One region of the Pontibacillus sp. ABV4_188 genome, then DNA from elsewhere that is predicted to be linked to it. Evidence: riboswitches for the same ligand, from Rfam matches in the RefSeq annotation. Region 1 holds a riboswitch; the other holds the start of a gene.

What was found. A riboswitch is a leader RNA that binds a small molecule or an ion and turns the genes downstream of it on or off. The one in region 1 is predicted to bind S-adenosylmethionine.
Region 2: linked by a shared signal. The riboswitch ahead of ACYX4O_RS07100 (methionine biosynthesis PLP-dependent protein) and the one ahead of ACYX4O_RS16665 (methionine ABC transporter ATP-binding protein) in region 1 are both predicted to bind S-adenosylmethionine.

The regions. Positions count from the first base shown of each region.
Region 1 is NZ_CM149975.1:3,249,573-3,265,782, reverse strand. It holds gene ACYX4O_RS16735 (catalase) at 1-1,158, shown strand, start outside; gene ACYX4O_RS16730 (lytic transglycosylase domain-containing protein) at 1,208-1,810, opposite strand; gene ACYX4O_RS16725 (spore coat protein) at 2,507-2,836, opposite strand; gene ACYX4O_RS16720 (hypothetical protein) at 2,856-3,137, opposite strand; gene ACYX4O_RS16715 (proline dehydrogenase family protein) at 3,343-4,260, shown strand; gene ACYX4O_RS16710 (3-hydroxyacyl-CoA dehydrogenase/enoyl-CoA hydratase family protein) at 4,451-6,850, shown strand; gene ACYX4O_RS16705 (acetyl-CoA C-acetyltransferase) at 6,870-8,045, shown strand; gene ACYX4O_RS16700 (acyl-CoA dehydrogenase family protein) at 8,060-9,844, shown strand; gene ACYX4O_RS16695 (arsenate reductase family protein) at 10,006-10,362, shown strand; gene gcvH (glycine cleavage system protein GcvH) at 10,444-10,827, shown strand; gene ACYX4O_RS16685 (hypothetical protein) at 10,886-11,056, shown strand; gene ACYX4O_RS16680 (ribonuclease M5) at 11,245-11,604, shown strand; gene ACYX4O_RS16675 (thioredoxin family protein) at 11,601-11,930, shown strand; gene ACYX4O_RS16670 (TlpA family protein disulfide reductase) at 12,106-12,516, opposite strand; SAM riboswitch class I at 12,600-12,703, shown strand; SAM riboswitch class I at 12,901-13,006, shown strand; gene ACYX4O_RS16665 (methionine ABC transporter ATP-binding protein) at 13,124-14,155, shown strand; gene ACYX4O_RS16660 (methionine ABC transporter permease) at 14,145-14,813, shown strand; gene ACYX4O_RS16655 (MetQ/NlpA family ABC transporter substrate-binding protein) at 14,829-15,698, shown strand; gene ACYX4O_RS16650 (carboxymuconolactone decarboxylase family protein) at 15,786-16,145, shown strand.
Region 2 is NZ_CM149975.1:1,399,840-1,416,049, reverse strand. It holds gene ACYX4O_RS07140 (DUF819 family protein) at 1-392, opposite strand, end outside; gene ACYX4O_RS07135 (STM3941 family protein) at 724-1,245, opposite strand; gene ACYX4O_RS07130 (ABC transporter ATP-binding protein) at 1,469-2,446, opposite strand; gene ACYX4O_RS07125 (ABC transporter ATP-binding protein) at 2,443-3,417, opposite strand; gene ACYX4O_RS07120 (ABC transporter permease subunit) at 3,442-4,326, opposite strand; gene nikB (nickel ABC transporter permease) at 4,326-5,255, opposite strand; gene ACYX4O_RS07110 (glutathione ABC transporter substrate-binding protein) at 5,325-6,926, opposite strand; gene ACYX4O_RS07105 (gamma-glutamyl-gamma-aminobutyrate hydrolase family protein) at 7,089-7,826, shown strand; SAM riboswitch class I at 7,894-8,001, shown strand; gene ACYX4O_RS07100 (methionine biosynthesis PLP-dependent protein) at 8,169-9,293, shown strand; gene ACYX4O_RS07095 (nucleoside hydrolase) at 9,420-10,367, opposite strand; gene ACYX4O_RS07090 (solute:sodium symporter family transporter) at 10,578-12,413, shown strand; gene ACYX4O_RS07085 (hypothetical protein) at 12,467-12,877, opposite strand; gene ACYX4O_RS07080 (CotY/CotZ family spore coat protein) at 13,080-13,634, shown strand; gene nhaC (Na+/H+ antiporter NhaC) at 13,857-15,257, opposite strand; gene ACYX4O_RS07070 (carbon starvation CstA family protein) at 15,543-16,210, shown strand, end outside.

The DNA.
Region 1 (16,210 bases):
GGTTCTGCTGATACAGCGCGTGACCCACGCGGCTTTTCACTTAAGTTTTACACAGATGAAGGGAACTATGATCTTGTAGGAAACAATACGCCTGTTTTCTTTATTCGTGATGCGATTAAATTCCCTGATTTTATTCATACACAAAAACGTGATCCGCAAACCAACCTTAAAGACCCAGATATGGCATGGGATTTCTGGTCTCTTTCTCCAGAGTCTCTTCACCAAGTAACGATTCTTTATTCTGATCGCGGTGTTCCGGCTACCTTCCGTCATATGCATGGTTATGGAAGTCATACATTTAAGTGGACCAATGCAGAGGGTGAATCGGTTTGGGTGAAGTACCATATTCGTACAGACCAGGGGTATAAGACTCTGGATGAAGATACAGCTGTCAAGATTGCAGGTGAAAACCCTGACTACAAAACGGAAGATCTATTCACTGCAATTGAAGAAGAAGATTATCCTTCCTGGACGATGTATGTACAAATTATGCCTTTAGAAGATGCAGAGACGTATAATATTGATCCATTTGATGTTACGAAAGTTTGGCCGCACGATGATTATCCATTAATCGAAGTTGGTAAAATGGTTCTAAACCGAAATCCTAAGAACTACTTTACTGATATTGAACAGGCTGCATTTAGTCCAGGGAACTTTGTTCCTGGTATTGATGTATCACCAGATAAAATGCTTCAAGGCCGAATTTTCTCCTATGCTGATGCTCATCGCTATCGCTTAGGGGCAAACTATGAAAGTTTACCTGTCAATCGCCCTAAAGTAGAAGTGAATAATTATCAGCGTGATGGTGCAATGCGATTTGACGATAATGGGGGAGGGTCTAAAAACTATGAACCAAATAGTTATGATGGACCAGTTGAGGATCCAAGTGTAAAGCAGGCTACGTACCCTGTTTCAGGATTAGCAGATAGCACCCCTTATGATCATGATGATCATTACACTCAGCCTGGTAATCTGTACCGTCTTATGAGTGAAGATGAGAAGCAACGTCTAGTATCCAACATTGTCGGTTCAATGAAGGAAGTGCGTAAAGAGGAAATTCAATTACGCCAAATCAAACACTTCTATAAAGCAGACCCTGATTATGGCGAGCGTGTAGCACAGGCATTAGGGTTAAAAGTACCAGAAGAAGTAAAATGAGTATTGACTATAAATAAAAGTGCCCGGGACTCCCCACGGGCACTTTTTGTTATGCGTTTAGATAATTCTCCATAACTTTTGGTACATAAGCTTTTGTTTCTTGAAAAGGAGGAATACCTCCGTACTGATCGACATTCCCTGGACCGGCGTTATAAGCTGCAAGAGCTAATTCAGTATCATCGTTATATCGATCTAACATTTGGCGAAGGTACTTGGCACCCCCATCAATATTCTCTTTCGGATCAAAAATATTCTGAACCCCAAGCCCTTCAGCCGTCGAAGGCATGAGTTGCATTAACCCCTTAGCGCCAGCATGACTCTCTGCACTTGCGTTATAGTTAGACTCTTGTTTTATTACTGCGTGAAGCAGTTTCGGATCTATATTATATTGTCTGGACGCTTCTTCGATATAGGATTGATAGTTTTCAGACCTCCCTTTATTGATAGGGAGAGAACTATAAGGAGCGGAAGCCAATGGAGGTGGTCCGCTCCCTTTTTGTGTAATAGGCGTTATAGTGGATGACTTAGTAAGCTCACTTTCGAGCAGTTGAGTGAAAAGCGTTGAAGAAGAAAAGGAAGTAGAGGAAGACCCACTACCTAATGATCGGATGGCTTGCAACTGAGCAAGTTGTTGCCACATTTTTATATTCAAAAAACCACCTCTTGTATGTAAACTAGTATCTTTATTATAAAGGATTTTTAGAATTATGTGGAAAATAATTTAGTGAAGGATAAAAAGTAGGGCTATCTCAGAAGATTTAGATCTTTTGGGATAGCCCGGGTCTCGTGCGATTTGGGGGCGCTCGACGTAGTTGCAGGACGCGACTTTTAGTCGAACTTCCTATTTTAGCTAGCGAGCCCCCTGTGCTTTTCTTATTGTCCAGCTCCGGCTCCTAGCCCCTAGCGTCATAAGCAATCTGCCTGCAGTCCGCTACGCGGACTTCCGACAGCTTGCTTATGCGTACGGGGCTGAACAGTCGCCTGTGCTTTTCTTAGTGTCTAGCTCCGGCGGGGAGGGCCTAGCGCGATAAGCAATCTACCTCCAGTCTGCTGCGCAGACTTACAGTAGCTTGCTTATCCGTACGGGGCTGAACAGTCGCCTGTGCTTTTCTTAGTGTCTAGCTCCGGCGGGGAGGGCCTAGCGCGATAAGCAATCTACCTCCAGTCTGCTGCGCAGACTTACAGTAGCTTGCTTATGCGTACGGCCCTGACACCCCGCCTGCGCTTTTCTAGTGTCTAGCTCCGGGGGCTAAAGGCTAGCGCGATAAGCAATCGAACTACAGTGGCTAAAGCCACTTCCATTCGCTTGCTTATCCGTACGCCTTTGACCAAGCCCCCTGTGCTTTTCTTATTGATAAGGTAGCTGATTCGTATATCCGCTAAATTGTTGGTAGGTTTGTTGCATTTTTTGTTGGTCTGCTGCTTCGATGCTGTACCAGCCGTTTTTGAACATTAGGTTGTATAGGTTGCGTTGGCAGTCTTGGGATTCGTTGAAGATTGTGGATACGTCTTGGTAAAGGTGATCACAGCTTGCTTCGTTCATAGCTGTGCAATACGCATCGGTCATGTATTTTTCAGTGGCTAACATATCATTTATAAAGTCACGTTCATTCATTTGTGCATTTTTAGGTACAGTCGTTTCGGGGTTTTGTACTTTTTGGCTTTGTTGTTGATTCATAATCGTCAGGTCCTCCTTTCTAGTTTAAAGGTTGATTATTGCTTTGGTTTGGGGCTGGGTTTTCGTTTAAATGTTGTAGCATTTTTTCATAGTGACGTTGGTGCATTTGTCCTGCTTGTTCTAGTGCTGCTTTTAGTTCTGGGTTTTGGCAGAATCCTGCATAAAAGTGAGCCTTCTTTGAAGCCATTAAGTTCCAAGATAGCATGTCTGAAATATACAGCTGATCCTTGGTGCTCACCATTGTTGGTGGTTGAGGCATAATGTTTGCTTGGTTTTGAGCATTGGTTTGGTTCTGTTGCATAAGAGGTACCTCCTTACATAAGACATATTTTTCAAGCTTAGATTCCCACAGTTTTGGAGTCTTATCCATCAAATCTGGACTCAATCTATGCCGATATGTCGGAATTGGGCGAAAATTCTACACCTTTAGAAGGCTGAATGGTAAAATGGAAATAGGCATAATGGATAATGGCTTCATAAAGGTTGAGTAGGCAGGAGGTCATCAAATGGAACAAATCATGCGTAATTTCTTTTTATTCCTTTCTAAAAACAAAGCATTTACGAAAATGGCTAGAAAATACGGGCTCAGATTCGGTGCTGGTCGCTTTGTAGCTGGTGAGACAATGAGTAATACAGCGAAAGTAATTCAAGAATTAAACGCTAAAGGTATGGATGTTACGATCGATCACCTTGGTGAATTTGTTGATAATGAAGCGGAAGCCAAACAAAGAACTGAAGAGTGTATAGAAGCGATTAGAGTCATATCAGAGCAAAATCTACAATCTCAGTTGTCCTTGAAATTGACTTCAATGGGGTTAGATGTCTCAGAAGATTTAGTTCTTGAAAATATGCGCCAGATTTTAGATGCTGGAAAGACGTATGACGTATTTGTCACGATTGATATGGAGGATTATGAGCGATGCGGGAAAACACTTGAAATTTTTAAGCAACTTAAATCTGAGTATGATGGGATAGGTACAGTACTGCAAGCTTATTTGTATAGAACCGTGGAAGATATAGAAGAATTGAATGCATATAACCCGAACTTGCGATTGGTTAAGGGAGCTTATAAAGAATCCCCTAAAGTTGCTTTCCCTGCTAAACAAGACGTAGATCAAAACTTTAAAAAGATTATTAAAATGCATCTGTTAAACGGGAATTACACAGCAGTTGCTACACACGATGATCAAATGATTGAATACACAAAACAGATCGAAAAAGAATATACTATTCCAAAAGAACAATTTGAATTCCAAATGCTATATGGAATTCGTACAGAGCGCCAAGAAGAGCTGGTGGCCGAAGGTTATCGTATGAGGGTCTATGTTCCTTATGGAGATGATTGGTACGGATACTTTATGAGACGGTTAGCTGAACGACCGGCTAACGTAGCTTTCGTTGTAAAGGGTGTTGTGGGGAAATAAAAGGAAAGTGGGCCGGTATATGTAGAGCCGGCCCAAACCTTTGTAAAAAGATAGAAATAAGTCGTTAAAAAGGATTGCGAAATGTCTGAAAATAATTTATAGTAAAAGTAGAATTAGATCGAATGAAGATCTACTTATTTTTTCGCCGTAAAATGAATGAGTATTCATTCAAATGATAGGGGGAGCTGAAATGAATCGAACAATCAGGCGTGCAGCTGTATTAGGCTCAGGTGTAATGGGGGCTGGAATTGCTGCTCACTTGGCAAACGTAGGAATTCAAACACTAATGCTCGATATTGTACCTCGCGAAGTAACAGCTAAAGAGGCGAGTGCAGGGCTTACATTAGAAGATCGTCAAGTAAGAAACCGAATAAGCCAATCTGGTAAACAAGGTCTTTTAAAGCAAAAGCCGTCTCCTTTAACGAGTAAAAACAATTTAGATCTTATAGAGGTAGGCAACCTTGAAGATGATCTAGAGCGTTTAGGAGAAATGGACTGGATTATTGAAGTTGTGGTTGAGAATTTAGAGGTTAAGCAAAAAGTCTTTACTTCTGTAGACCAATATCGTAAACAAGGATCAATTGTAAGTTCGAATACATCCGGAATCTCAGTTGAGGCTATGGCAGATGGACGATCAGATGACTTTAAAAAGCATTTCCTTGGTACACACTTCTTTAATCCTCCTCGTTACTTAAAATTACTCGAGGTTATTCCAACAAAGGATACGGACTCTAAGGTTCTTCAATTTATGAAAACGTTTGGAGAAGACGTCTTAGGTAAAGGGGTCGTAGAAGCTAAGGACACCCCGAATTTTATCGCAAACAGAATCGGAACATATGGTTTGCTCGTTACGGTAAGAGAGATGATAAATGGTGGATACAGTGTGGGTGAAGTTGATTCTGTAACAGGTCCTATGATTGGTCGGCCTAAGAGCGCTACATTCCGGACTCTTGATGTGGTAGGACTCGACACCTTTTTACATGTAGCTAAAAATGTGTACGATCAAGTAGAAGGAAAAGAAAAAGATGTCTTTGACCCTCCCGCATTTATGAAGACGATGCAAGAAAAAGGGTGGATTGGTGCTAAAGCTGGCCAAGGATTTTTCGTGAAGAAAAAAGGGGAAAACGGCAGCGCGATCTATGAGTTAAACCCTGAAACTCTAGAGTATACTGACCGTAAGAAATTAAAGACAAAAGCAACAGAAATGGTGAAGCAAGAAAAAGGACCGAAAAGGAAACTTAAAGCACTTGTTTCATCTAAAGGAGACCGCGCTGGTGATCTCGTTTGGAATGTAGTCAAACCTGTTCTGATATATTCTGCTCAATTAGCTGGTGAAATTGCTGATGATATCCCTTCTATTGATGATGCCATGAAATGGGGATTTGGCTGGGAACTAGGGCCATTTGAGATGTGGGATGCAATCGGCGTTGAAAAATCAGTAGCTCGTATGAAAGAAGAAGGTGAAGAGGTTCCGCAATGGGTAGAGGACATGCTAGCTAAGGGAGTCTCATCGTTTTATAAACAGGAAAATGGAAACGTTTACTTCTATCATAATGGAGACTACAAACAACAATCGTTTAATGATAAAGAAATTCATCTAAAACGACATAAAGAAGTTCATGGAGTTATTAAAAGCAATAAGGGCGCAAGTCTTATTGATATAGGGGATGACGTTGCGCTTCTTGAGTTCCACTCCCAGAGTAATGCAATCGGCTTAGATATTATTCAGATGATCAACTACGCTGTTGAAGAAGTTGATCAAAATTACAAAGGGCTTGTTATTGGAAACCAAGCGAAGAATTTCTGTGTAGGTGCAAACCTCGGAATGATTTTAATGGAGGCGCAAGATTATAACTTTATTGAAATCGAAATGGTTGTGCGTCAATTCCAACAAGCCATGATGAATATTAAGTATTCCAATAAACCAGTAGTAGCTGCACCATTTGGTATGACACTTGGTGGGGGAACAGAGGTTACGCTACCAGCAAGTGCAGTTCAAGCTTCCCAAGAAACATATATGGGTCTAGTTGAACCTGGAGTAGGACTCATTCCAGGTGGTGGTGGAAATAAAGAGCTGTACATTAAACATCTGCAAGGGATCCCAAAATCAGTAGATTTTGACTTACAAAAAGTCACTAATGATGTTTTCCAAAAGATTGCTACAGCTAAAGTCTCAACCTCCGCAGAGGAAGCTAGAGAGCTAGGTTTTCTTAACCAATTAGATGCAATCAGTGTAAACGGGGATCACTTGATTCACGATGCAAAACAAAAAGTTCTGGGTCTAGCACAAGCGGGCTATAAAGCTCCTAAGCGCGAGAAAATCCCTGTAGTAGGTGAAGCGGGCTACGCAACGATGCTCCTAGGAGCTAAGACGATGGGCTTTGGTGGATATGCTTCTGAACACGATATCAAGATTGCCCAAAAGCTTGCTTATGTGCTTGCTGGCGGAAAGGTTTCACAAGGAACTCTTGTTGATGAACAGTACTTATTGGATTTGGAAAGAGAAGCATTTTTAAGTTTAGTTGGCGAGCCGAAATCTCAGCAACGGATGCAACACATGTTAGTAAAAGGAAAGCCACTACGCAACTAAACAGATAGGGGGAAGTATTGTGAAGGAAGCTGTAATCGTTACAGGTGCCAGGACACCTGTTGGAAAAGCCAATAAAGGAACGCTTCGGAATACGCGCCCAGATGACCTGGCCGCTCTAACAATTCAAGAGACGCTTAAGCGTGCAGAAGGATACGACGGCAATATCGATGACGTTATTATAGGGTGTGCTATCCCAGAGGCTGAACAAGGTACGAACATGGCACGTAACATAGCAGGTTTAGCAGGACTGTCTAATGATGTGCCTGGTATAACGATTAATCGTTATTGCTCAAGTGGTCTTCAAGCAATTGCCTATGCTTCAGAGCGAATCATGCTTGGTTATAGTGATACGATCATCGCTGGCGGGGCAGAATCTATGAGTCTAGTACCTGTCCCGGGGCATGTTGTAAAGCCTAATGTGAAACTTGTCGAAAATGCACCTGAATATTATATGGGCATGGGGTATACGGCAGAAGAGGTTGCAAAGCGCTTCGGTATATCAAGAGAGGAACAAGATGCATTCGCCGTTAGAAGTCATGAACGAGCGGCTCGCGCCATTCAAGAAGGAAAGTTTGAAAATGAAATTGTCCCTGTTGACGTTTTGCAACGATTCGTAGGCGCTGATAACAAGCAGCACGAGAAGCAAGTAACTTTTAGTGTTGATGAAGGTGTCCGTAGCGGTACGAGTATGGATGCTCTTGCTAAGTTACGACCTGCCTTTTCAATAGGAGGCTCTGTAACAGCTGGAAACTCTTCTCAAATGAGTGACGGAGCGGCTTCTGTACTGGTTATGGACCGAGAAAAGGCAGAAGCACAAGGATTGAAGCCTCTTGTCAAATTCCATTCATTTGCTGTTGCTGGTGTAGAGCCTGAGATTATGGGTGTAGGGCCTGTGAAAGCGATCCCGAAAGCTCTTAAGCTTGCTGGATTAAGTCAGTCAGACATTGGATTGTTTGAGTTAAATGAGGCATTCGCTTCTCAATCTATTCAAGTCATTCGTGAACTTGGTCTTGATGAAGAGAAGGTAAACGTTAATGGTGGTGCTATTGCATTAGGGCACCCTCTAGGGTGTTCTGGCACTAAGTTAACACTTAGTTTGATTCACGAAATGAAGCGTCGAAATGAACAATTTGGTGTTGTCACAATGTGTATCGGTGGCGGAATGGGTGCTGCCGGAGTCTTTGAACTTATTTAAAGGGGGAAACCAAGATGAGTGAAACGAAGGAAAGAGTATTTAAAGGTGGAAGCTTTTTAGTTGAAGATTTACAGGCAGACGATATTATTACGCCGGAAGATTTTACAGATGAGCATAAAATGATTGCTAAGACAGCTGAAGATTTTGTTTTGGGAGAAGTTGTTCCTAAAATCGAGAACCTAGAAAACCATGAATTTGAGCATTCTGTAAACTTACTCAAGAAAGCCGGAGAACTGGGTTTACTAGGTGTGGACGTACCTGAAGAATATGGGGGGCTTAACTTAGATAAAATTAGCTCTTCCTTAATCACAGAGAAATTTTCTAGAGCTGGTGGTTTTTCAGTCACACACGGCGCCCATGTAGGGATCGGTTCTTTGCCAATTGTTTTCTTTGGTAATGAAGAACAAAAACAAAAGTATCTGCCTCTACTAGCAACAGGTGAAAAAATCGCAGCGTACGCACTAACCGAACCAGGCTCAGGGTCTGATGCGTTAGGTGCTAAAACAACGGCTAAGCTTAATGATGCAGGTACGCACTATGTATTAAACGGAGAGAAGCAGTGGATTACAAACTCTGCATTCGCGGATGTATTTGTTGTATACGCTAAGATTGATGGAGATAAATTCACAGCCTTTATTGTTGAGAGAGATTATAAAGGAGTTTCAACAGGGCCTGAAGAGAAAAAGATGGGCATTAAGAGCTCAAGCACCCGTACTCTGGTCTTAGAAGATGCGGAAGTACCTGTAGAAAATGTCTTAGGGGAAATCGGTCGTGGGCATGTGATCGCATTTAATATCTTAAATGTTGGACGCTACAAGTTGGCGATCGGTGGCGTAGGTAGCTCCAAACGTGCTCTTGAACTAGCTGTTAAATATGCGAACGAAAGAAAGCAGTTTAAAACACCGATCTCTAGCTTCCCGTTAACACAAGAAAAGCTTGGAACAATGGCAGCTAATACGTATGCCAACGAAAGTGCTGTTTATCGTACAGTGGGCTTATTCGAACAAAGAATGGGTAAACTGAGCGACGAACAACTAAAAGACGGCAAGGCAATAGCAGAAGCGATTGCTGAGTACGCGATTGAGTGTTCATTGACGAAGGTATTTGGCACAGAGCTACTGGATTACGTTACGGATGAAGCGGTGCAAATCCATGGCGGGTACGGATTTATGGCTGAATATGAAGTTGAAAGAATGTATCGGGACTCTCGTATTAACCGTATTTTCGAAGGTACAAATGAGATCAACCGTATGATTGTACCAGGTACCCTTTTAAAGAAAGCAATGAAAGGTGAACTACCTCTTCTTCAGAAAGCTCAAACTCTTCAGGAAGAGCTTATGATGATGATGCCAGAAGAGCCAGGAACAGAAACGTTAGAGCAAGAGAAATACTTGTTAAAGAACGCTAAGAAAATCGGTCTCTTAGCAGCAGGATTGGCTGCTCAGAAATTTGGCGAAAAGCTTGAGAAAGAACAAGAAATACTAGTTAATATTGCAGACATCGTAGGTGAGATCTACAATATGGAATCTGCTATCCTTCGAACAGAGAAAGCGATCCAATCAAGCGGTAAAGAGAAGAATATGCATAAGGTAGCAATGACCCAAGTGTACACGCAAGAATCATTTAATCGCATTGAAGCTCATGCTAAAGAAACATTAATTGCAAGTGAAGAAGGCGATTCTTTACGAATGATGCTATCAGCACTTCGCAAACTCACACGTCATACTCCAACAAACGTTATTAAGAAGAAGCGTGAAGTTGCAGCAAAAGTTATTCAAGAAGAGAAATACGTTCTTTAATTTATAAATCATTAAAACCCTCTCCTATATACGAACTTAGGGGAGGGTTTTGTTATGGGATATGCTTAACAATCACATCATATTTGTGTGTCTAATAATTAGGAAGCTGCAGTAAAATATGATAAAATAAGGGCACATATTACAGAAAAGGAGGTCCTTCTATGGCGTTAACGGTTTACTGGTACCCACAATGTGGTACGTGTAAAAAAGCAAAGAAATGGTTGGATGATCAAGACATCTCTTACGAAACAGTACATATTGTTGAACATCCGCCATCTGAAGAGCAATTGAAAACGTTAATCGAACAGAGTGGTTTACTACCAAAGAAGTTTTTCAATACGAGTGGCAAGAAATATCGTGAACTCGGCATGAAGGACAAGCTTCAAGACGCGAGTGAAGCTGAGATGAGATCTTGGTTAGCTTCTGATGGTATGTTAATTAAGCGTCCAATTGTAACAGATGGAAATCAAGTAACAGTTGGGTTTAAAGAGGAAACGTTTGAAAATACTTGGAAGTAGATCACTGATAATCAAAACATTTGGCTCTTTGAGCCGTGTTTAATACATTAAGAATGTAAAAGTATAAATGGAGGGTTATGAATGAGCGTACCAAAAGAATTGTATTATTCAGAAGAACACGAATGGGTGAAAGTAGAAGGAGACAAAGTACGGATCGGTATTACGGATCACGCACAATCAGAGCTAGGCGATATCGTATTCGTAGAACTACCTGAAGTAGGAGATACAATTGAAACAGATGAGCCTTTTGGTAGCGTTGAATCTGTTAAGACCGTTTCTGAACTTTACGCACCGATCTCTGGTAAAGTTGTTGGAATCAACGATGAGCTTGATGACAGCCCAGAATTTGTTAACGAAGCTCCATATGAAAAAGCATGGATGATCATTGTAGAACCATCTGATCAATCTGAAATTGAGAAATTGATGACTGCTGACAAATATCAAGAAATGATCGCTGAAGACTAATATTGGTATCATACTCTGGTCTATCCTAGGACACCTTATGTGTAAGGGGTGAACTAAGATGGAGAAAAAACAGTCTTCCTCAGCGAGAAGCCGTTCTGCATCAAGAACGGGTATGAAGGTTACAAACACCACTAAGCAAGTACAACAGAATCAGTCTTGGAGAGGGACAAGTGATCCTTCACGAGTTGATAAGTATGTAGATTGCGATGATGAAAATGGTTGGTGTTAAGGGTGATGGCAGTGGGGTTCCACTGCCATTTCTTTATACAAATTTATCCCCCTTTTCAAATAGAAAAAGTATTTTATATCAGATTGTGGCCTATTTATTATTAATTTTATTATAAAGTGAGAATTCTCGGACCGAATCACATATAGTAATAAGAAACACTTACGTTGGAAAAAAGACAGGTGGTTGCGATGAACGAAATCAGTGCACTTGAAAAAGTGATTATCGTAGAGGGGAAAACTGATAAACAACAAATCCAAAAAGTGATTAACGAGGATGTTGAGATCATATGCACAAATGGGACGCTAGGCGTAGAACGGCTGGAACAGCTCATTCTTGATTATGATCTGGATCATAAAGATGTATTTATATTAGTGGATGAAGATCATTCAGGCCATAAGTTACGGAAGCAACTATCATTCGAACTTCCCCACGCTGAGCATATTTATATAGATCGTTCGTTTAGAGAAGTGGCTGCGACGCCTGAGCCTGAGTTAGCCCAAGCTTTGGTGAGCAGAAGCATATCGGTTGATCCGATCTTCTTAACATAGTTAGGTGGTATTCTTTGCAAACTTTAACCAACAGGCCTTTAGAGCAGCTAAATAAGAGTGAAAACCATGTTGATTTTCTTTTTATTCATAGTCCTTTTTGTGGGACGTGTCATTTGGCTAGAAGGATGCTTGAGACATTAGAAGAGGCAGTAAAAGGAACTGAGTTTAGAGAGTTGAATGCAGCAATTCACCCTGATTTTATGAACCAATATGAAATAGAGAGTGTTCCATGTCTTTTAATCGTCCAAAAAGGTATGATTCTTGAAAAGATTTATGCATTTCAATCAGTACCTTATCTCTATGAAAAAGTGAATCAATATCAATAAATAAAGGCTGTCCTATAGTAGGACAGCCTTTATTTCTGCATGAGAATGATGACGAATGAAGATTTCCCGAGAAATAATTTAGTGAATCATGTCATTCAATGTAGAGAAAAGATCGAACTTTGACTGGTCAAGCAAGGACTACACAAAAAAGAGCCCTTGTTCAAGCTATTGCTATTTATATTAACGTACCAATTGTTTTCATAATTTCCATTACATCAGCTTCGTCTCCGAATGTGGCTTCAATCTGGCCCTGTTTGTTGATGACCACTGTTGTTGGTAATCTTGTAGCTCCGTAAAGGTCAAATACCTCAGTACCTCGATCTACTAGGGTAGGTTGAGATAGGAATTTGTGGGCAAATGCCACGCCTTCTTCTGTGTTTCCTTCTCTTCCGGCTACGTTGATCGTTAACATTTTGAGGTCTTCACGATTTAAGGATTGAAAGAATTGCTCTTTCTTCGGAAGATCTCTTGAACAGTCGGGACACCAAGAAGCCCAAAAGGTTAGTACGATGATTTTTCCAAGGTCTTGTTCCAAATCATAATGGGTGCCATCTATTGCAGGGAGCTTAAAGTGAGGTGCTTGCATGTCCGTTGCCTCCTTAATTAATTTGAATTGACTACTTTAATATCACCATGCTAACATATAATTTAACTTAAAATCGATTTCAGATCTTATCTGGAGAGGTGGAGGGACTGGCCCTTTGAAACCCAGCAACCATCCTTTATAGGAACGGTGCTAATTCCTGCAAGGCGTGAGCCTTGAATGATAAGAGAGCGTGCGTACAAACGTTTCCCTCTCTTTGGGAAACGTTTTTTTATTGACGAAGAGCTCCTTAATAGTAATTTGCTTATAGAATCTTTTAGATGAAAGAATTGAGTGAAAGTTTTATATTGACTGAATGTTGAAGCGCGTGCTAGAATTCTTTCTAGACTTAAAAGAGTTAAAGCGTTAATTGAATAAAGGATTTTACTCTTATCACGAGAGGTGGAGGGACTGGCCCTTTGAAGCCCGGCAACCATCAAACTATGTTTGAAAGGTGCCAAATCCTGCTAAGCATGGCTTAGACAGATGAGAGGACGAATCGGTTTATATAAACCTTTCTGTCCTCTTGTGGGATAGTAAGGTTTTTTTGTTTAGGGAGCTTATAGAAAAGTTCCTGAAACTTTTTTGTATTTGAAAAGGAGGAACAACCGTGATTTCAATCAAGAATCTACAGAAAATATTCCAATCTGGGACCACACAAGTTCAAGCGGTTGATGATGTTAATTTGAACATTGAAAAAGGAGAAATCTATGGAGTGATCGGGTATAGCGGTGCTGGTAAAAGTACATTTATTCGACTGCTTAACCGATTAGAGGATCCTACTAGCGGTGAAATCGTCATAGATGGTGAAGATATAGCAAGTTTAAAAGCAGGGAGTCTCCGCAAGGCTAGACAAGAGATTGGGATGGTATTTCAGCATTTTAACCTCCTTTGGTCTCGTACAGTACGAGAAAACATTGCGTTTCCTTTAGAAATTGCAGGAACTCCAAAAAAGGAAAGACAAGAACGAGTTGATGAACTGATTAAGTTAGTCGGGCTAGCTGGCAGGGAAGATGCATATCCATCCCAACTAAGTGGTGGACAAAAGCAACGGGTAGGTATAGCAAGAGCCCTTGCTAACAGACCAAAAGTTCTGCTGTGTGATGAAGCAACGTCTGCCCTCGACCCTGAAACAACCGATCAGATTTTAGACTTGTTAGTTGATATTAATGAAAAGTTAGATTTAACGATCATCTTAATCACTCATGAAATGCACGTTATTCGTAAAATCTCTCATCGGGTAGCGGTGATGGAAGAAGGTAAAGTTGTAGAAGAAGGCGATGTATTAGATGTCTTTCTTCATCCGAAAGAGAAAGTAACGAAACGATTTGTAGAACAAATCATGGGAGACCAAGACCAAGATGAAGCAGTGGAGACCATCATAGCTCAGTATCAAACTGGACAAGTTGTTCGTTTACACTTTGTTGGTGAGAAAACAAACCAAGCTTTAATTAGTGAGGTATCGAGAGAATTTCCTTCTGTTAGCTTTAACATTTTACAAGGGAAGATTACTCAAACCAGTAAAGGAGCTTATGGAACGCTCTATGTTCATATGGATGGGGCAGAAGAAGATATCAATAAGGCAATCCAATATATTTCCGAAACGTCCGTGCAAGTAGAGGTGAATCATCATGTTTCATAAGTTGTTTCCAAACGCAAATGTAGAGGACCTGGTAACGGCTACGGAAGAAACGTTGTACATGACGGCTCTTTCTGTAATCGGAACATTCATTTTAGGATTGTTGCTAGGTTTATTACTTTATTTAACATCAAAGCAAAATATATGGGCTAACAAACCATTGAATTTTATAGTGGCAACGATAGTGAACGTGTTCAGGGCCATTCCGTTTATTATTTTAATTTTACTCTTATTCCCGTTCACAGAATTTCTGATTGGGACAATAAGGGGACCTAATGCGGCACTTCCTGCTTTAATTATTGGAGCGGCACCATTTTATGGTCGTCTCGTTGAAATTGCTCTTAAAGAAGTAGATAAAGGTGTAATAGAAGCGGCTAAGTCTATGGGAGCTAAGACCTCTACCATTATCTTTAAAGTCTTACTTCCAGAATCGATGCCAGCTTTAGTTTCAGGTATTACGGTTACTTCTATTAACTTAATTAGCTACTCAGCTATGGCAGGTGTCATAGGAGCCGGGGGTCTTGGTGATCTGGCCTATCTTAAAGGGTTCCAACGCTGGGACTTTGATGTCGTATTCTTAGCCACAATTTTAATCGTCATTATTGTTTTCATATTCCAATTCGTTGGAGACTTTATATCAAACAAATTAGACAAACGATAAAAGGGGAGTTACACGATGAAAAAATTCTTAAAACTTTTTCTTAGTGCATTATTCATATTCGCGCTAGCAGCATGTGGCTCAGCAGAGGATGAATCAAGCAGCAATGGATCTGAAACAGAGAATAAGAGCGGGGAAAGCAATTCTGAGGAAAAACTAGAGGAAGTGGTTATTGGTGCATCTAGTACTCCTCACGCCGAGATCTTGGAGGAAGCAAAACCGATTCTGAAGGATAAAGGAATTGACCTTAAGATTGAAACTTATCAAGAATACATTCTTCCTAATAAAGATTTAGCTAGTGGCGCTATTGATGCTAACTACTTTCAACACACACCATATTTAAACGAGCAAAAGGAAGAGTTTGAATATGATTTCACAAGCCTTGGACCAGTTCATAACGAACCGATGGGTGTTTATTCTAAAAATATTACAAACGTAGATGAGATTCCAGAAGGCACAGAAGTTATCATGCGTCGTTCTGAATCTGAACATGGACGCATTCTTTCCTTATTTGAAACACAAGGTCTTATCACGATACAAGAAGGCGTTGAAAAGAAATCAGCAACAATCGACGATATTGCTGAAAACCCTAAAAACCTAAAGTTCAGTCCGGATGTAGACGCAGGACTTCTTCCACAAAACTATGAGCGTGAAGAGGATGCTCTAGTGGCTATTAACACGAACTATGCAATTGAAGCAGGTTTAAATCCTACCGAAGATTCCCTATTTATTGAAGGGGATGACTCTCCGTACGCTAACCTTCTTGTTAGCAAAACGGAAAACAAAGATAGTGAAGCACTACAAACCGTTTTAGAAGTTCTTCAATCTGAAGAAATCCGTTCCTTTATTGAGGAAGAATACAAAGGTGCTATCGTACCTGTGAAATAATTATGATCATCCTACCCCTCCTTGGATAGAATGTAAACTCATCGCTCATAATAGTGGTAGTTACTTTTATCCTGGGAGGGATTTTTTATGGATCAACAGCATCAACCACAAAACTCAACGGAAAAAGCTTTATTCACGTACAAGCATGGTATGGGATTATTTCAAAAAGAGATGCCAGACTTAGCTCATCACTTTAGTGAGTTTTCAGAGGCTTGTTTTAAAGAAGGACAAATCTCAAAAAAAGATAAGCAGCTTATGGCTTTAGCTATTGCTGTCGTTGCTCAAGATGAGTATTGTATGATTTACCATTCAAAGGGATGTCTGGACAATGGAGCTACAAAAGAAGAGATGATGGAAGCGTGTGGCGTGGCAGCGGCCTTTGGTGGAGGAGCAGCCCTGAGTCAAGCAGTAACCCTTGTTAATGAGAGTATTCAAGAACTACACTAACATCTATTTAAATATTGAATAAATTTAAGCAAACAGAAGGAAATTCGATGTATTATAGGGTATGG
Region 2 (16,210 bases), 1.8 Mb from region 1:
TCTTCTGGCAGAAATGGCTGGAAGATGGCCATGGCAATAGGCGCACCAATAATGACACCAATTGTACCTGATAAGAATAAAAAGATTGCCTTAGGTCCAAGGCGTAATGTTGCTTTCACATCAGTAGAAAGTAATAGTAACAAGAGACCGAATGGTAGAATATACGCACTTACAAAGCTATAAAGTTCTGAACTTGAAGGCGTAATCCCAAACGTAGTAGAGAGCATAGGCAAGAAATAAGCCCATATTAAAGGCGGAGCATAATGAAAGAACTTCTGCATGAATGGATTCTTCCATTGAGCTAGCATGTATACCCCTCCGATAAGGGCAGATAGATAGGCTAATAAAGCCATAGGTTCTTGTATGAATGCTGCATTTAATGTTAAGTACATTGTGATCCTCCTAATCTGTCGAACTATGTCGAAATCCTGTTATAGCATATCATTTTGTGTATCCGGTTACATTAAGGGTAGTTCGTAACATTGAAATAATTAGGACAATTCAGAATAGGGAGGGTGCGATCTTATCACAAAAAAAAGGACAAGCCCGCTTTCACCACATTAGTAGTAAAAAGACCTGTCCCTCTCGATCTATCATTATTCACTTTTCCCCTGCGATTTATACCTTTATGCCTAGCATCTTTTCTCCTATCTTTCCATAGATTTTTTGAGTTACTGTACGAGTGAAGGGGATATGTGTTGGAAACTAAGGATGATTTGATGCTCACCCTTCTTCTTCATACCTATCTCTCACCCCTACTCTATTGTCTAAAGCTTCTATAAGACCATTTGGATCTTTTAACTGATTCAAAATAATATTATACATAGGATATCCCATTTTCGTGTTTAACTTAGACATACGCTTTACTTTTTCCGGCATTTGATCTTCATATTTCTCTTCATTCGCCAACTCCAGACCGAGGAATTTATTTCTATGAATTTCGTAAGGAAGCACTCCAACAATATCCTCAAAAGAGATGTGAACTGGCTCATGATTCGTTACATATAACGTTAGATCTTGATCCGTCATAATAACATATGGGTTCGGATTAACTACCTTCTTGATATAAAGCGCACCAACAAATAATAAAAGCAAAGCCCCAAGAAGAACAATAGCGCCAATTAAGGAATCGCCATTTAAAAAGGCAATGTATGACACCGCAGCACAAATGGCTCCTATTAAAAAGCTAATGAACGTCAAAGCTACAAGTTTTCCCTTAGAATAGTAAAAATAAAGTTCTTCCATATTCAACACAAACCTTTCTTGGAATGTTTTGGTTATGAATCACTTATCAGTACCCTAATCCTTTAGTTAAAAACCATTTTTTTCAAAATTTAAAACAAAAAGCCCAGCAGAGACAACTCTCTCTACCGGGCTTTTCCCACTTTCACACTGTAAAGTACAACTTCGTGCCAGACACCCTTCATCTCTTCACCGCACTGACGCGTGTCTGGCACGCTTTACTTTGCTAAAGTTCATCGAGGAGGTGGCAGGCTGCGGTGTGGCCTGTTGTTTCGGCTGTTTGGAGCTCTGGTGTTTCGTTCTTGCAACGATCCCAGGCGAACGGGCACCGTGTGTGGAATGGGCACCCGGATGGTGGGTTAGCTGGGCTTGGAAGATCTCCCTCCAAGACAATACGCTCCCGCTTGGCTCTCGGATCTGGGACTGGCACAGCGGATAGGAGTGCTCGTGTGTAAGGGTGTTGAGGATTTTGAATAATCGACTCACGATCACCAATCTCCACTAACTTACCTAAATACATGACGCCAATCCGGTCTGATATGAAATCGACTACGCTTAAATCATGAGCTATGAACAAATACGTTAAGTCGAATTCATCCTGTAGATCTTTCAATAGATTTAACACTTGTGATTGAATCGACACATCTAGTGCAGATACAGGTTCATCAGCAATTATCAATTTAGGTCGTACCGCTAAAGCGCGAGCAATACCAATACGCTGTCGTTGCCCCCCACTAAATTCATGCGGATAGCGTTCTGCAACCTTTTGAGGCAACCCAACTGTATCTAGTAGCTCGTTTACTCTTCTATCAATTCCATCAGCTGTTTCCATTTCATGGACGATTAACGGTTCAGCAATAATGTCTCTAACCGTCATGCGAGGATTCAAGGAAGCATATGGATCCTGAAATATCATTTGAAAATCTTTCCTTGCTTTCTTCAAGTCCTTGCCTGACAATTGATCCAATTGCTCGCCGTTAAAGGTGATCGTCCCCTCTGTCGCCTCAAGCATTTGCATAATCATTCGGCCGGTTGTCGATTTTCCGCAACCCGATTCACCAACAAGCCCAAATGTTTCACCAGGCTTTATATCAAAAGTTACACCGTCTACGGCTTTTACAACTTGTTTTGAGCTTTTGCGAAATCCTTTTTGGCTAACGAAATGCTTCTTCAAACCATCAACTTGTAATAGCGGTTCCTTCATTCTGTAACCTCCTCTCGTTCATGCAACCAGCACCTATTCTCACCATCAAATAATGGCGGTTCCTCATCCCAGCAATGATCCATCACAAATGGACAACGGTTCGCAAACTTACACCCTTTTGGGCGGTCCTCCACTGTAGGCACTTGGCCTTGAATGGAATCTAAACGATCTTCTTTTGCTCCAAGCTTAGGAATTGAGCCAAGAAGCCCTTTCGTATATGGATGCTTCGGGTTCTCGAAGATTTCATAAACGGTCCCTTGTTCCACAATGCGGCCTGAATACATAATTGCGACTCGGTCACACATCTCAGCAATAACACCTAAGTCGTGTGTGATAAACAAAATTGAGGTGTTGTGCTCCTCACGCATGTTGCGCATCACGTCTAAGATCTGAGCCTGAATCGTTACATCAAGGGCTGTTGTCGGTTCGTCGGCAATTAACACTTTCGGATCACACGACATCGCCATGGCAATCATCACACGCTGACGCATCCCTCCTGAAAGCTGGTGAGGATATTCATTCATAATTTCTTCCGAACGAGGAATGCCTACCTGATTCAGCATGTGAACAGCATGCTTCCTCGCCTCCGTTTGGCTAATACGCTGATGCTCGCGGATAGCCTCGATCAGTTGTTTCCCTATTTTCAATACCGGATTTAGAGAGGTCATCGGTTCCTGGAAGATCATCGAAATGTCGTTCCCACGAACTTTTCTCTTTTGACGATCGGTGAATTTCAATAGGTCTTTTCCTTGGAATAGAACCTCTCCACCCGTTACTTCTCCTGGTGTTTCATCCAGCAGTTGCATGACAGATAGGGAGGTTACACTTTTACCGCTTCCGGATTCCCCAACGAGACCAACGATTTCACCAGGGTATAAGGATAAATCAATCCCCTCCACAGCCGGAATCGTTTCGCCGTCAACGCGGAAGCTTGTATACAGTTGATTAATGGATAAAATAGGTTCTGTCATCGTACTTCTCTCCCTTCGTTACGGCTAATCACGTATTTTTGGATCAAGCGCATCACGTAGTCCGTCCCCTAGTAAATTAAAGGCAAGCACTGTTAAAAATATCGCAAGCCCCGGGAAGAACGTAACGTGAGGTGCGTTATTTAAGTAATCACGCCCATTACTAAGCATCGCTCCCCACTCTGGTGTTGAGGGATCAGCACCTAGTCCCAAGAAACTAAGTCCAGCTGCAATTAAGATTGCAGATCCAATACGCATTGTGAAATATACAATGAGTGTCGACACGGTACCTGGGAAGATGTGCTTCATAATTACCCGAAAGTGAGAAGAACCGATGGATTGGGTCGCTTCCACATATAGAGTTGATTTAATAGCTAGTGTGCTACTTCTGATAATACGGGCAAAGACAGGCACACTGAAGATTGCTACAGCCATCACAACATTAAAGAGCCCAGGCCCTAATATCGCTATGATTCCAATCGCAAGCAACATACCAGGAAATGCGAGCAAGACGTCCATTACACGCATAATGGCGCTATCCACCCACTTGCCAAAGTAACCACTAATAATCCCTAAGATCGTACCTAACAAAGCGCCTATAAATACAGACGATAACCCAACTGATAGAGAGATCCATGCCCCATGAAGAATGCGGCTGAAGATGTCCCTGCCGAAGTCATCCGTACCAGCGAGATGTTGCCACGAAGGCCCTGTTAAAAGATTGTCATAATCATATTCTTGGGGGCCATAAGGAGCGATCCATGGGCCAATAATGGCAACGACAAATAATAAAAGCAAAAAGATCCCTGCTGCAAACGAGACTTTTTGTTTCTTAAATGATTTCCAAAACTGTTGGGCCGGTGTCACTTTCTTCTCCTGCTGCCCTTGCTCTTGAGTCGCTGCTTCCGCCATTATGAACCCTCCTCGTAACGTATTTTTGGATTTAAGAATCCATATAACAAATCAACTAATAGATTAATAAGTAAGAACTCCAGTGAGAATAATAGGATTTCTGATTGGATTACGGGATAATCTCGAGCTGTAATCGAATTGATTAATAGTCGTCCAAGTCCCGGCCAGCTAAAAATGGTCTCCGTGATAATCGATCCACTTAATAAGAAGCCAAATTGTAATCCAGACATGGTGACGACTGGAATAAGTGCATTTCGAACGGCATGCCGATTAATTACTTTAAATTCGGTCAGCCCTTTTGAGCGCCCAGTACGAATGTAATCTTCTTTTAACACATCCATTAAAGAAGATCTCGTGAAGCGAGCGATAATGGCCGCCACTCCTGCACCTAGCGTAAAGGACGGAAGAATATACGTTTCAAAACCACCAATTCCCCCTGTCGGAAACCAGCCTAGTTGAACAGAGAAGAGTTGAATCATCATAAGTCCAAGCCAAAAGGACGGTATAGAAACACCAGATACGGCAAGAAACATAGACAAGTGATCTGGCCATTTGTTTCGTTTAACAGCAGAGATTACACCAATTAAAAGACCAAAAATAAGCGCCCAGGCCATGCTCGCTAAGGTAAGGCTAAGAGTTGGACCAAAGCGTTCGACTAACATGTCTAAAACAGGGCGTCCTGTCACAATAGACTGGCCAAGATCTCCTTGAAACAGATTGGCCATATAGTCAAAATACTGCTGATACAGCGGTTGGTCTAATCCATACTTTTCACGGATATTTTCTATTTCTTCGATAGTTGCGTCCGTTCCGGCAATCAGCCTCGCTGGGTCACCGGGTATTAAGTGAACGAACATAAATGCAATTAGAGATATAACAAACAACAACGGAATCATACCCAATATCCGTTTCACACTATACTTCAGCATGAGCTCCCTCCTTTTTTTACGCATATAAGCAATGAAAGAGGCTGAGCTAATCGCTCAACCTCTTCTTGGTTATTCTGATACGATCTCTGCTTGTTTAAGGTCCATTACACCTGAAGAAAGCATCGTTAAGCCTTCAACATAATCTTGCTTTCCATAAAGGATGTCTGGTACTGCAAGAGGTACCCAAGGTGACTCATCCCAAATAATTTTTTGCGCCTCAGCGTAGTATTCTCCACGCTCTTTGTCATCAGCAGTGGATAATCCTTTTTGAAGCAATTCATCCACCTCTTCATTGTTATAGTAAGCTGTGTTGTAAGCGTCAGGAGGGAAGGAATTGCTGCTAAATAGCGGGCGCATACCCCAGTCCGCATCTGCTGTAGATGGAGACCAGCCTCCGTTATAAAGTTCTAATTCAGCATCTTCAGGGTTGTCCACTCCCCAAATTTTGTCGCCTAATGTTCCGCCTTCCATTGGTACAACATTTAATGTTACACCAACTTGGCTAAGCTGCTGTTTATAGAAGGACATCATTTTTTGTTTCAATGAGCTTGTACCGCCCCAGATCGTTGTTTCAAAACCATCTGGATAACCTGCTTCAGCTAATAATTCTTTCGCTTTTTCTGGGTCATATTCGTAAACGTCTTGTTCTTCGTAGTGCTGTGTATTTGGTGCGATGATGGATTTCGTTTGTGTTGCATAGCCATCGTAAACCACTTTAATGTATGCTTCTTTATCGATTGCATAATTCATTGCCTTACGAACTTTCGGATCTTTAAATGGTTCTTTCATTGTATTCATAGAGAAATACTTCACAACAAGAGATGGTTTCGTTTCAATGGAAACGCCCTCTTCTTCTTTCAGTGTTTCTACCTGGTTTGGCGCTACAGGGAATGCGAAGTCTGCTTCTCCTGTTTGAAGCATAGCTACCCGAGAACCACTTTCAGGTACTGGTTTAAATTCGATCTTGTCTACTTTAGGTAGCCCTTCCTCGCGGTACTCTTCATTCTTCTCAACCGTTAGATGATCGCCACTTTTCCACTCTACGAATTTGAATGGTCCCGTACCTGCTGGGTTACGAGCAAGATCTTGATTGCTTTGTTCTAAAGCTTTTGGACTAATCATGCCGGCAGCTGGGTGTGCAAAGTTATTCGGCATCGCGCCAAATGGTTCTTTCAATGTTACTTTCACTTCATATTCACTAAGGACCTCTGTTTCCTCAACGAGCTCAAATAAAGACGCACGGCGAAGCTGGCTCTCTGGGTCTGACAAACGATCTAAGTTTGCTTTTACAGCTTCTGCATTGAAAGGCGCTCCATCATGGAAGGTTATGCCTTCTTTTAATGTGAATGTAAATTCTGTTGAGTCTTCATTCGCGCTGTACTCTTTCGCTAGTACAGGAACGATATTTAAATCCTTATCAAACCCTAACAAGCCTTCATATATAGCAGACTGTGCAGAGTATGACTGATTGTCGTTCGTGTCGTGCGGGTCTAAACTAGTAAAATTACTCTCCACCGCAATCGTTAATCCTTCTTCACTAGAAGGAGGTGTTTTTTTGTCATTATTTTTTGATGATGATGTGTCTTCCTCTGTGTCTCCTCCGTTGCTGCAACCAGCTACAACGAGTACTAGAGTAAGAGATAAAACCGTAAGTATTCGTGAAAACTTCAAAAATAACTCCCCTTTGTAATTTTTTTAATTGATTATGAACCATTACACTAGCTATACTGTATTAGTATGTAATTCTTATCAAATTACTTGGATTTTATAATAGAAGTTTCTAGTTGTCAAAATAAAAGTTTTAAAAAAATTAACAAAAGGAGTCCACTTCATATGAAACCACTTATTGGTATATCAGGAAGTATTATTATAGATCAGGGTGGCCGATTCCCTGGTTACGACCGCGCTTATGTAAATAATGATTATGTTCAATCCGTCCTACGAGCAGGGGGAGTTCCGTTTATTCTCCCTGTTCTTGAAGATGATGAAACTGTTCGAGCACAAGCTTCAGGCATGGATGGGCTTGTTCTTTCAGGTGGACAAGATGTAAATCCACTCCTTTACAATGAAGAGCCTCTTCAGAAGCAAGGCTCCCCTTTCCCGGAGCGCGATCACTCTGAGGCGATCCTTGCAAAAGAAATGATTCGTCAAGGAAAGCCAGTTTTCGCTATATGCAGAGGCGTTCAAATCTTAAACGTCACTTATGGAGGTTCGTTGTATCAAGACGTATCGTATATGGATAAAGAAACCTTAAAGCATGATCAGTACAACAAACCGTGGCAAGAATCTCATACAATTACAACAGAACCAGACAGTGTAATGCGAGAACAATTTGGCGAGAAGACCATTACCAACTCCTTTCATCACCAGTCTATTAAAGAGGTCGCACCAGGGTTTAGAGCTACCGCATTCGCAGCCGATGGTGTGATTGAGGCCATAGAAAAAGAGGATGAAGAAGGATTTGTAATCGGCGTTCAGTGGCATGCGGAAATGATGACTAGAAAGCATGAACGAATGCAAAACCTATTTAACCGTTTCGTCCAGGAAGTCATTCAAGTTAAAAAATTCTGATACCTTGTTGCATGATAACGAGATTTTATGTATAGTATAGAGAAAATTATACCAAACACTTTCTTATTTCTTATTCAGAGAAGCCGAGGGATCTGGTCCGTTGACGCTTCAGCAACCTATCTTAAATGATGTGGTGCTCCTTCCAGCAAGTGATGCGTCACTTGAAAGATAAGAAGAAGTGCACCTTACCCACAAAAGGCTCTTCTTCTGAAGAGCCTTTTTTTAATGCCATGAATACGTTTATGCACTAAAGCACTGATGGGTGTCTGGCACCCTTTCACCCACTAAAGCATTGATGGGTGTCTGACACACTTTATTACACTAAAGGAGTGAAAAGATACTATGAGACGCTATCAGGTAGAAACAGAGTTTGCACAGACAGGGAACCGAAGTGAGAGTACAACAGGAACGGTTAATCCTCCATTATATTTATCAACAGCTTATCGTCATGCGGGTGTTGGGCAATCAACTGGATATGATTATGTTCGCACCGGAAACCCGACTCGTAATCTATTAGAGGATAAAATCGCTCAGCTTGAAACTGGGCGTGAAGGGTTTGCATTCAGCTCAGGCATGGCTGCCATCCAAGCTGTCTTTTCAACCTATGAACCAGGTGATCATTTCATCGTAACTCAAGATGTGTATGGTGGTTCTTATCGTTTATTTGAAACACATTTCAAGAAATTCGGACTCTCTTTCTCTTATGTGAGCGGGAGCAGCAAAGAAGAATTTGAAGCCTGTATAACGTCCAATACAAAAGGCTTCTTCATCGAGACACCTACAAATCCACTTATGCATCAAATAGATATAGAAGAAATGGCTGATTTAACCCAGAAACATGGGCTTCACCTTATTGTTGATAACACATTCTACACCCCCTATATCCAGCGGCCAATTGAACTAGGTGCTGACCTAGTCATTCATAGCGCCACCAAATATATCGGTGGTCATAATGATGTTTTGGCGGGGCTTGTCGTTGCTAAAGATGAAGACATTTGCACTTCTCTTCGTCTTGAACAAAATGGTTCTGGAGCTGTTTTATCTCCATTTGATAGCTGGCTTCTCATGCGCGGTCTGAAAACACTTCCCCTTCGCATGAAACAGCATGAACAAAACGCGAAAAACTTAGCCTCTTTTCTCTCGGATCATCCGCTCATTCAAGATGTACTTTACCCAGGTCGAGGTGGAATGATTTCCTTCCGCGTTAAGGATGAAGCGTTAGCACCTAAACTACTAGAATATTTTGAGCTTGTAACATTTGCTGAGAGTCTTGGCGGCGTTGAGACATTCATTACCTATCCTGCTACACAAACACATGCAGACATACCAGAAGAAGTTCGTTCTAGTTACGGAGTCTGCAATCGGCTGCTACGTCTCTCTGTAGGAATTGAAGCGATTGAGGACCTTACAACTGACTTCCAACAGGCTCTTGAAAATGCAAACCAACACCTAACCACAACAAACTAACCAAAAAACGTGCCACACACGCGTCACCGCTTTAAAAGACTGACGCGTGTCTGGCACCCTCTATGTCTTTAAAGCAATGAAGGGTGCCAGACACCCTTCATTGCTCTAATGCACGAAAACCACATGTTAGACTTTCCCGATCATGGTGGTTGCTACTTCTGTTATAAATGCAGGGTAATCGATGTCTAGTAATATTTCACAATAGTTATTATAGTCTTCGTTTACTTGAGGTTGATCTCTGAAATCTGCAACACTTACCCCGGTGGTCAAGTAGGAAGACTCTTCAACGGTGACGTTACGCTTTACACTTTTAAATAATGAAGGATTTGTAACGTAAACAATTGTTAATAAATCATGCATAGGAGCTCCGTTTAGAGAAGGTTTTTGTTTCTTATAAAAGTCATAGTAAGGCTCGTATAATTGACCAATTAAGGAGCCAATCTCTGTTATAGATTCAGTTTTAATACTCTCTACTAGACTAGGCGTTATAATTCCTTTCTTAGAAACATTTAAGGAGATAAGTACAATTTTATTCGGTCCTGTATTATCTAAAACAACGTTTGCTGCAACAGGATCTCCAAAGAAATTTGCCTCCGCATAAGGAGTCACATTGCCTGGCACTAAAAAAGCCCCTCCCATTATCACCACTCTAGTCGTGTTCTTCATCCTCTCAGGAGAAATAATATAAGCCATCGCCAAAGACGTAAGGCGCCCCATATTCACAATGACCAGATCCTCTGTTTCATCGATGATCTCAAATACTTTGTCAAAATTATATAAAGTGAATTTCTCAATTTCCGTTTGGATATTACCCAAGCCGCTCATTCCATGAATCTCCTCATAATACGTAGGCTCATCCCCGGAAAATGATCTAGCAGCGCCACTGATCAGAGGAATATCCTCCATCTTCAACTGCTTTAGAACATAATAAGCGTTTCGTGTAACCTTCTCTTTAGAAACATTCCCAAACCCAGCCACAACCCCAACGACACGAATGTCTGGATGATTAAATGCATACAAGAGCGCAAACGTATCGTCCACTCCTATATCCGTGAAGATCAGCACATTTTTCACACCAGACCCCCTTCTTTTCTTGTCATCTTTTTTCACTTTATGTTTTTATTTAAAAATCGTGATAATCACCTAATTTCAAGCATAAAATTACTATCATTTCAAGTAGTAAAAAAGAACTATTTTTCACGATAACTTACATCAATATGTTTCTAATATACCTTTTAAGGAAATGAGAGGATTAAGTTATTATTTAAAAAGGATGGATGCGTTATGCAACAATCAGGACTTTGGCTTACAATTGTTTCTTGTATTTTATTCATGGCTATGGTCGCTTACATATCTTACAGGAAGACAAAAGGGAGCACTTCAGATTCTGCTGGTTATTTCTTAGCGGGACGTGGGTTAACCGGAACCGTTATAGCCGGTTCCCTCCTCTTAACAAACCTTTCAGCAGAACAGCTTGTCGGTCTTAACGGACAAGCCTTTCGTACAAACTTAACAAACATGGCATGGGAAGTTACAGCCGCTTTTGCAATTGTACTTCTAGCTCTCTATCTTTTACCTAAATACATGAATGCAAATATCACAACACTACCTGAGTTTTTAAGTAAGCGTTTTGATGAAGGGGTACGACGTTATACCGTTATTCTCTTTATGTTAGGATATGTGTTCGTCACCATTCCTTCTATGCTTTACTCTGGTGCTCTAGCCGTATTGAAACTCTTTGACATTCCTTCATTATTAAACTTATCTTATACTCAATCGGTGTGGTTAATCATTTGGGTGATCGGAATTATCGGTGCTATTTATGCGATCTTTGGTGGATTAAAAGCGGTAGCAGTCTCCGATACGATTAATGGAATTGGTCTCTTAATTGTCGGTGCAATTGTCCCAATATTAGGAATTATCTCATTAGGGAATGGTGAATTCTTTAGCGGTGTTCAGACGCTAACAACAGAAAATCCCGAAAAATTAAACGCAATCGGGGGACCCAATGATTCTGTACCATTTGGCACCATCTTCTCTGGTCTACTATTTGCGAACATGTTCTACTGGGCAACCAATCAATACGTAATTCAGCGCACACTAGGTGCAGGAAGTTTGAAAGAAGGACAAAAAGGGGTCATCTTCTCTGGTTTCTTTAAACTATTAGTACCTTTCTTTATGATGATTCCAGGTGTAATCGCCTTCCATCAATATGGAGGTGAGTTGCAGTCAGTCGACTTAGCTTATCCAACACTTGTAGCAAATGTTCTTCCTTCTTATATGAACGGCTTTTTCTTAGCTGTATTACTTGGAGCTGTATTAAGTTCCTTTAACTCTCTGTTAAACAGTGCATCTACAATGTTTGCTTTTGATATCTATAAAACAAGTATTAATAAAAATGCTACAGATGAACAAATGATTCGAATAAGTAAATGGGTTGGAACCGTTATCGCGCTAGTAACGTTCTTTATATCACCTATGCTTTTAAATGCTCCAAATGGGTTATGGGACCTTATTCGCAAATTTACCGGGTTCTTTAACATTCCAATTATTACGATTGTATTAATGGGCGTATTAACGAAGAAGATTCCAGCTTTAGCAGCTAAATCCGTGGTGATCTTCCACGTATTTGCGTATTATTTAATGGTATGGGGATTCGAACAGTTATTCGGATTAACGGTATCCATTCACTTCATTCACATCTACGGTATTCTATTTGCTATTGAGCTAGCCATGATGCTGATCATAGGATTCGTCAAACCAAGGGAAACAGCTTACGAAATGCCACACAACCCTAGCGTAGAGATGACACCATGGAAATATGCCATGCCTACTTCCATCTTCTTGTTCGCTTGTGTCGGCCAAACCTATATCGTGTTCTCCCCTATTGGAGTAGCTTATACTGAAGGCATTGTTTCCTCTTACTTCTGGCCAGCAACCGGAGCGCTTGCAGTGCTCACCGTTATATGTATGTTGTTCAGCTTAAGAAGCTGGAATGAGAAATATATGAAATCTACATCTTCTACTAGCTCTCTAAAACAAAAAGGTAAAAACCTTAAAGAACAATGGGGAAACTCCTCCTCAAATGACGGAGTCTATTCCTCTTCTCAGGAACAGTAAATACTCACTGAACCAAAAAAAAGCGCTGATCCCCTAAGGATCAGCGCTTTTTTCTACTTAGATAAAGGTGAAGCTTCCACAACAGAAGACGTAGCGTCCTCTTTCCGACTTACATAAACACCGGCAATTAATAAAAGTGTAGAGATGAGGAAGATGTACATCCCTGTAGAAGCTAAATTTACTCGTTCCCCTAAGATATTCCCCGACTTACTGACCATATAAGCTATGATAGATACAGAACCGCCTATACCGCTCCCATAGCCTGAGAATAAACGGATCGACCTTCTTCTTAATACTTGGAAAACAGGATATACAAAGAAAACTAAAAATATATACCCTTGCTGCTGAAAGCCATTTTCAGATAAGATTCCTGCGTCGATCCATGTAAAGAAAAATGATAGAACCGCCATAGCTAAAGCAAGTAGAATTAGCTTACTCCCTCTACTCATCGTATTTATATGCATCTTCCCCCATCTCCTATCCATTAGTTCCTTTTGCCCATTATACCTAAGTTTACATAAAATACAAAACTCGCTTTACAACTAGACTAATTAATAGGGTACAACCGTACATTTTAATAGTTCTAAAGACAAACCCCTATACCAAAAGCATTGACCAACATACTCTATTAGTACCTTCGGGTAATCTAAAAAAGGAGCTGAGTTTATGAGTTGTTGTGGTAAATCTGGTAATAATCGTTGTGTTTGCGATAAGGTGAGAGAAATTGCAAGAGTACAAGACGCTGTAGACAATAACTGCTGTGAGAGCGGTTCATGTCACCGTGCCATTGAAGATCTGGTTTCTCCTACAGGCGGGGACGGCAGAGACACGATTCCGTTCGTACTTCTATGTGGTTGCGAAAACACATTTGCAGGTCTATTACCTTACTTTGCGTGGGGTGTTAAAAAGTTTAACGGCTGTTCTGCCCTTTACCCTTCTCCATTCTTCCGTGTAAAACGATTCGTTGAAGGCAAACGTTGCTGTGCGATTTTAGAACTTCTATACCCTGAACGTTGCGACGGTCATTTGTTCAAGTATAGCAACTTTTACCGTACCGGTATCTGTGTAGAAGTTGACCTTAGTAAGTTCACAGGCATCACTTGCTTCCACCCTGTAGCTGCATTAAATGCTAGCGAAGCAGACATGGATGCTGGCGCCGAGTTGGTTCAACAATTAAAGGCTGACCCTTCCATGATGGGTTCACTATCTTCTGAATACTAATCTAATCCCCATGTTCTCCTTTCTTTAAAATACGGAACGGGCAAACCACTTCCCTGGTTTGCCCTTTTTTCATAGAGTACTTCTATTCACTAAAGGAAAGAAGCGTGCCAGACACCCTTCTTTGCGTTAATACATTAAATAGTGCCTGGCACCCTTCACCGCTTTAAAGCTGCACATACTAAAAGCCCGCCCCTTTGGGACAGGCTTTTAGTGGTTGTTTATTTATACCGTTTGTGCTGTATCGTTTGGATCTTCTTTCTTCCACATAAACTTGCCCGTGTACCCATAAATAAGCGCAATAATGATCGAAACAAAGCTCATCCACATAAATGGAAGATACGAAAATGTTGAAATCCCTAATGTTGCGGCCATGTAAATACCGTTATCTGACCACGGCACCATGCTTGAAGTCATTGTTCCGCCTACTTCTGTGTTTCGGCTCAATGTATCTCGTCGATATCCTAAAGAATCATAACTTCTTTCCATAATCTTAGGGGTTAAAATCAGCGATACATACATAGCACAGCCAAATACGTTCGAGAAAAATCCAACCAGTAGCGTTGAAGAAGTAAGACTACCAGCAGATTGGATCTTATTAATGAACGCATCCATGATAACCTGAAGTACTCCAATCTTCTCAAGCAAACCGCCGAATCCTAAACCAAAGATAATCACGACAATGGAGCCTAGCATACCGCTAATACCGCCGCCAGCTAAGAGCTCATTGATAAAGTCAATATCTGACGTGATAGTAAATCCACTATACGCTGTGCTAATTGCATCAGCCAGTCCCATCCCTTGAAAACCAAGAGCCCAGATGATACCTAGCAATGCACCGAATGAAATGGTAGGAATAGAAGGCTTCTTCATTACCAATAAACTAATAACGATCACAGCGGGCAGTAACATAAAGGCGTTAATATTAAATACGTCTTTTAGTGAAGCCATAATCGAATTCACTTTATCAAGATCAGCGTCACCGCCTCCATACATAAATCCTGCAATTGTAAACAGGATGCCTGTAATAACAAAGGCGGGAACGTCTAAATAAAGCATTGATTTCACGTGTTGAATGACGTTTACTTTCGACATCGAAGCTGTCAAAACTGTACTATCTGATAACGGAGATAGTTTATCTCCGAAATAAGCACCAGAGAGAATAGCACCAGCAACCATCGGGAGCGGCATTCCAAGACCTTCACCGATTCCCATCATGGCAATTCCAGCTGTACCCACTGTACCCCAGGAAGTTCCTGTCGCAAGGGCCGTAACAGAACAGATTACAAGCGTCGCTAGTAAGAAGATAGCAGGATTAATAAATTCCAAACCATAATAAATGAGTGTCGGAACAACACCACCTGCAATCCACGTTCCAACTAACGCCCCAACAGCTAACAGAATCAGCACTGCTTCAAGGCCATTTGAAATTCCTTTAATCATCGCAGCTTGCAAATCATCATACGTGTATCCAACTAGCAACCCTAGACCAATGACAACAAATAATGAAATAAATAAGGCCAACTGAATCGGCAATTCATAGATTGTAAATGAAAATACAATCGCTAGAAAGATCGTTAATACACTAATAACCTCAAGCAATGAGGGTAATCTCGCTTGCCCCATTTTCATCCTCCTTTAAAAAAGCCTTCCTTGTTAACAAAGGACGGCCGTTTCGTATAAAAATTCATTCATATCGAGGAATTATACCATAAGATAGAGCGACAAGAATCTATTTTTTGAAGAAAGTATAGATTCTTATTATTGAAAGCATTTACAATTATCAACCTTCCTTCTTTACTCGTGAGAAAAATAAGATAAAAAATGAAATTTTCAGAAAAAGGGTTGTTTATGTATAACAATCCGTATAGAATACATCTTATCATTCAATTTTCGAGAGGAGGCTAGGCGATGGTTACATTTTTTGCATCCATCATGTTACTACTATTAGGTTATTTTGTTTATGCAAAGGTGGTGGAACGAATTTTCGGGATTAACGATGAGTCCCAAACCCCCGCTTACGCACACAACGATGGCCTTGACTATATGCCAATGAGCTGGTGGAAAGCGAGTTTAATTCAACTCTTAAACATCGCCGGCCTTGGACCGATCTTCGGCGCAATAATGGGAGCTTTATACGGGCCAGTTGCTTTTATCTGGATTGTAGTGGGATCTATTTTTGCAGGAGCCGTTCACGACTATTTCTCAGGTATGTTATCCATACGACATAACGGAGCACAGTATCCTACCATTGTTAGAAAGTACTTAGGAGAATACGCAAGTTCCATCATCAATATTCTATCAATCGGGCTTATGATTTTAGTGGCTGCGGCATTCACAGCAGGACCAGCCCAGCTTATGGCTGAAGTGACACCTCTTGGGTTTATGGCATCCCTACTTGTCATCTTTGCCTACTTCTTAATCGCAGCCGTTTTGCCGGTGAACAAAATTATCGGGAAAGTTTATCCAATATTCGGGGCTATCTTAATCTTCATGGCTGTATCGATCGGAATCGGGCTATTTTTCTTTGATAATCCAATTCCAAATCTAACTGTACAAAACTTACACCCAAAGGAACT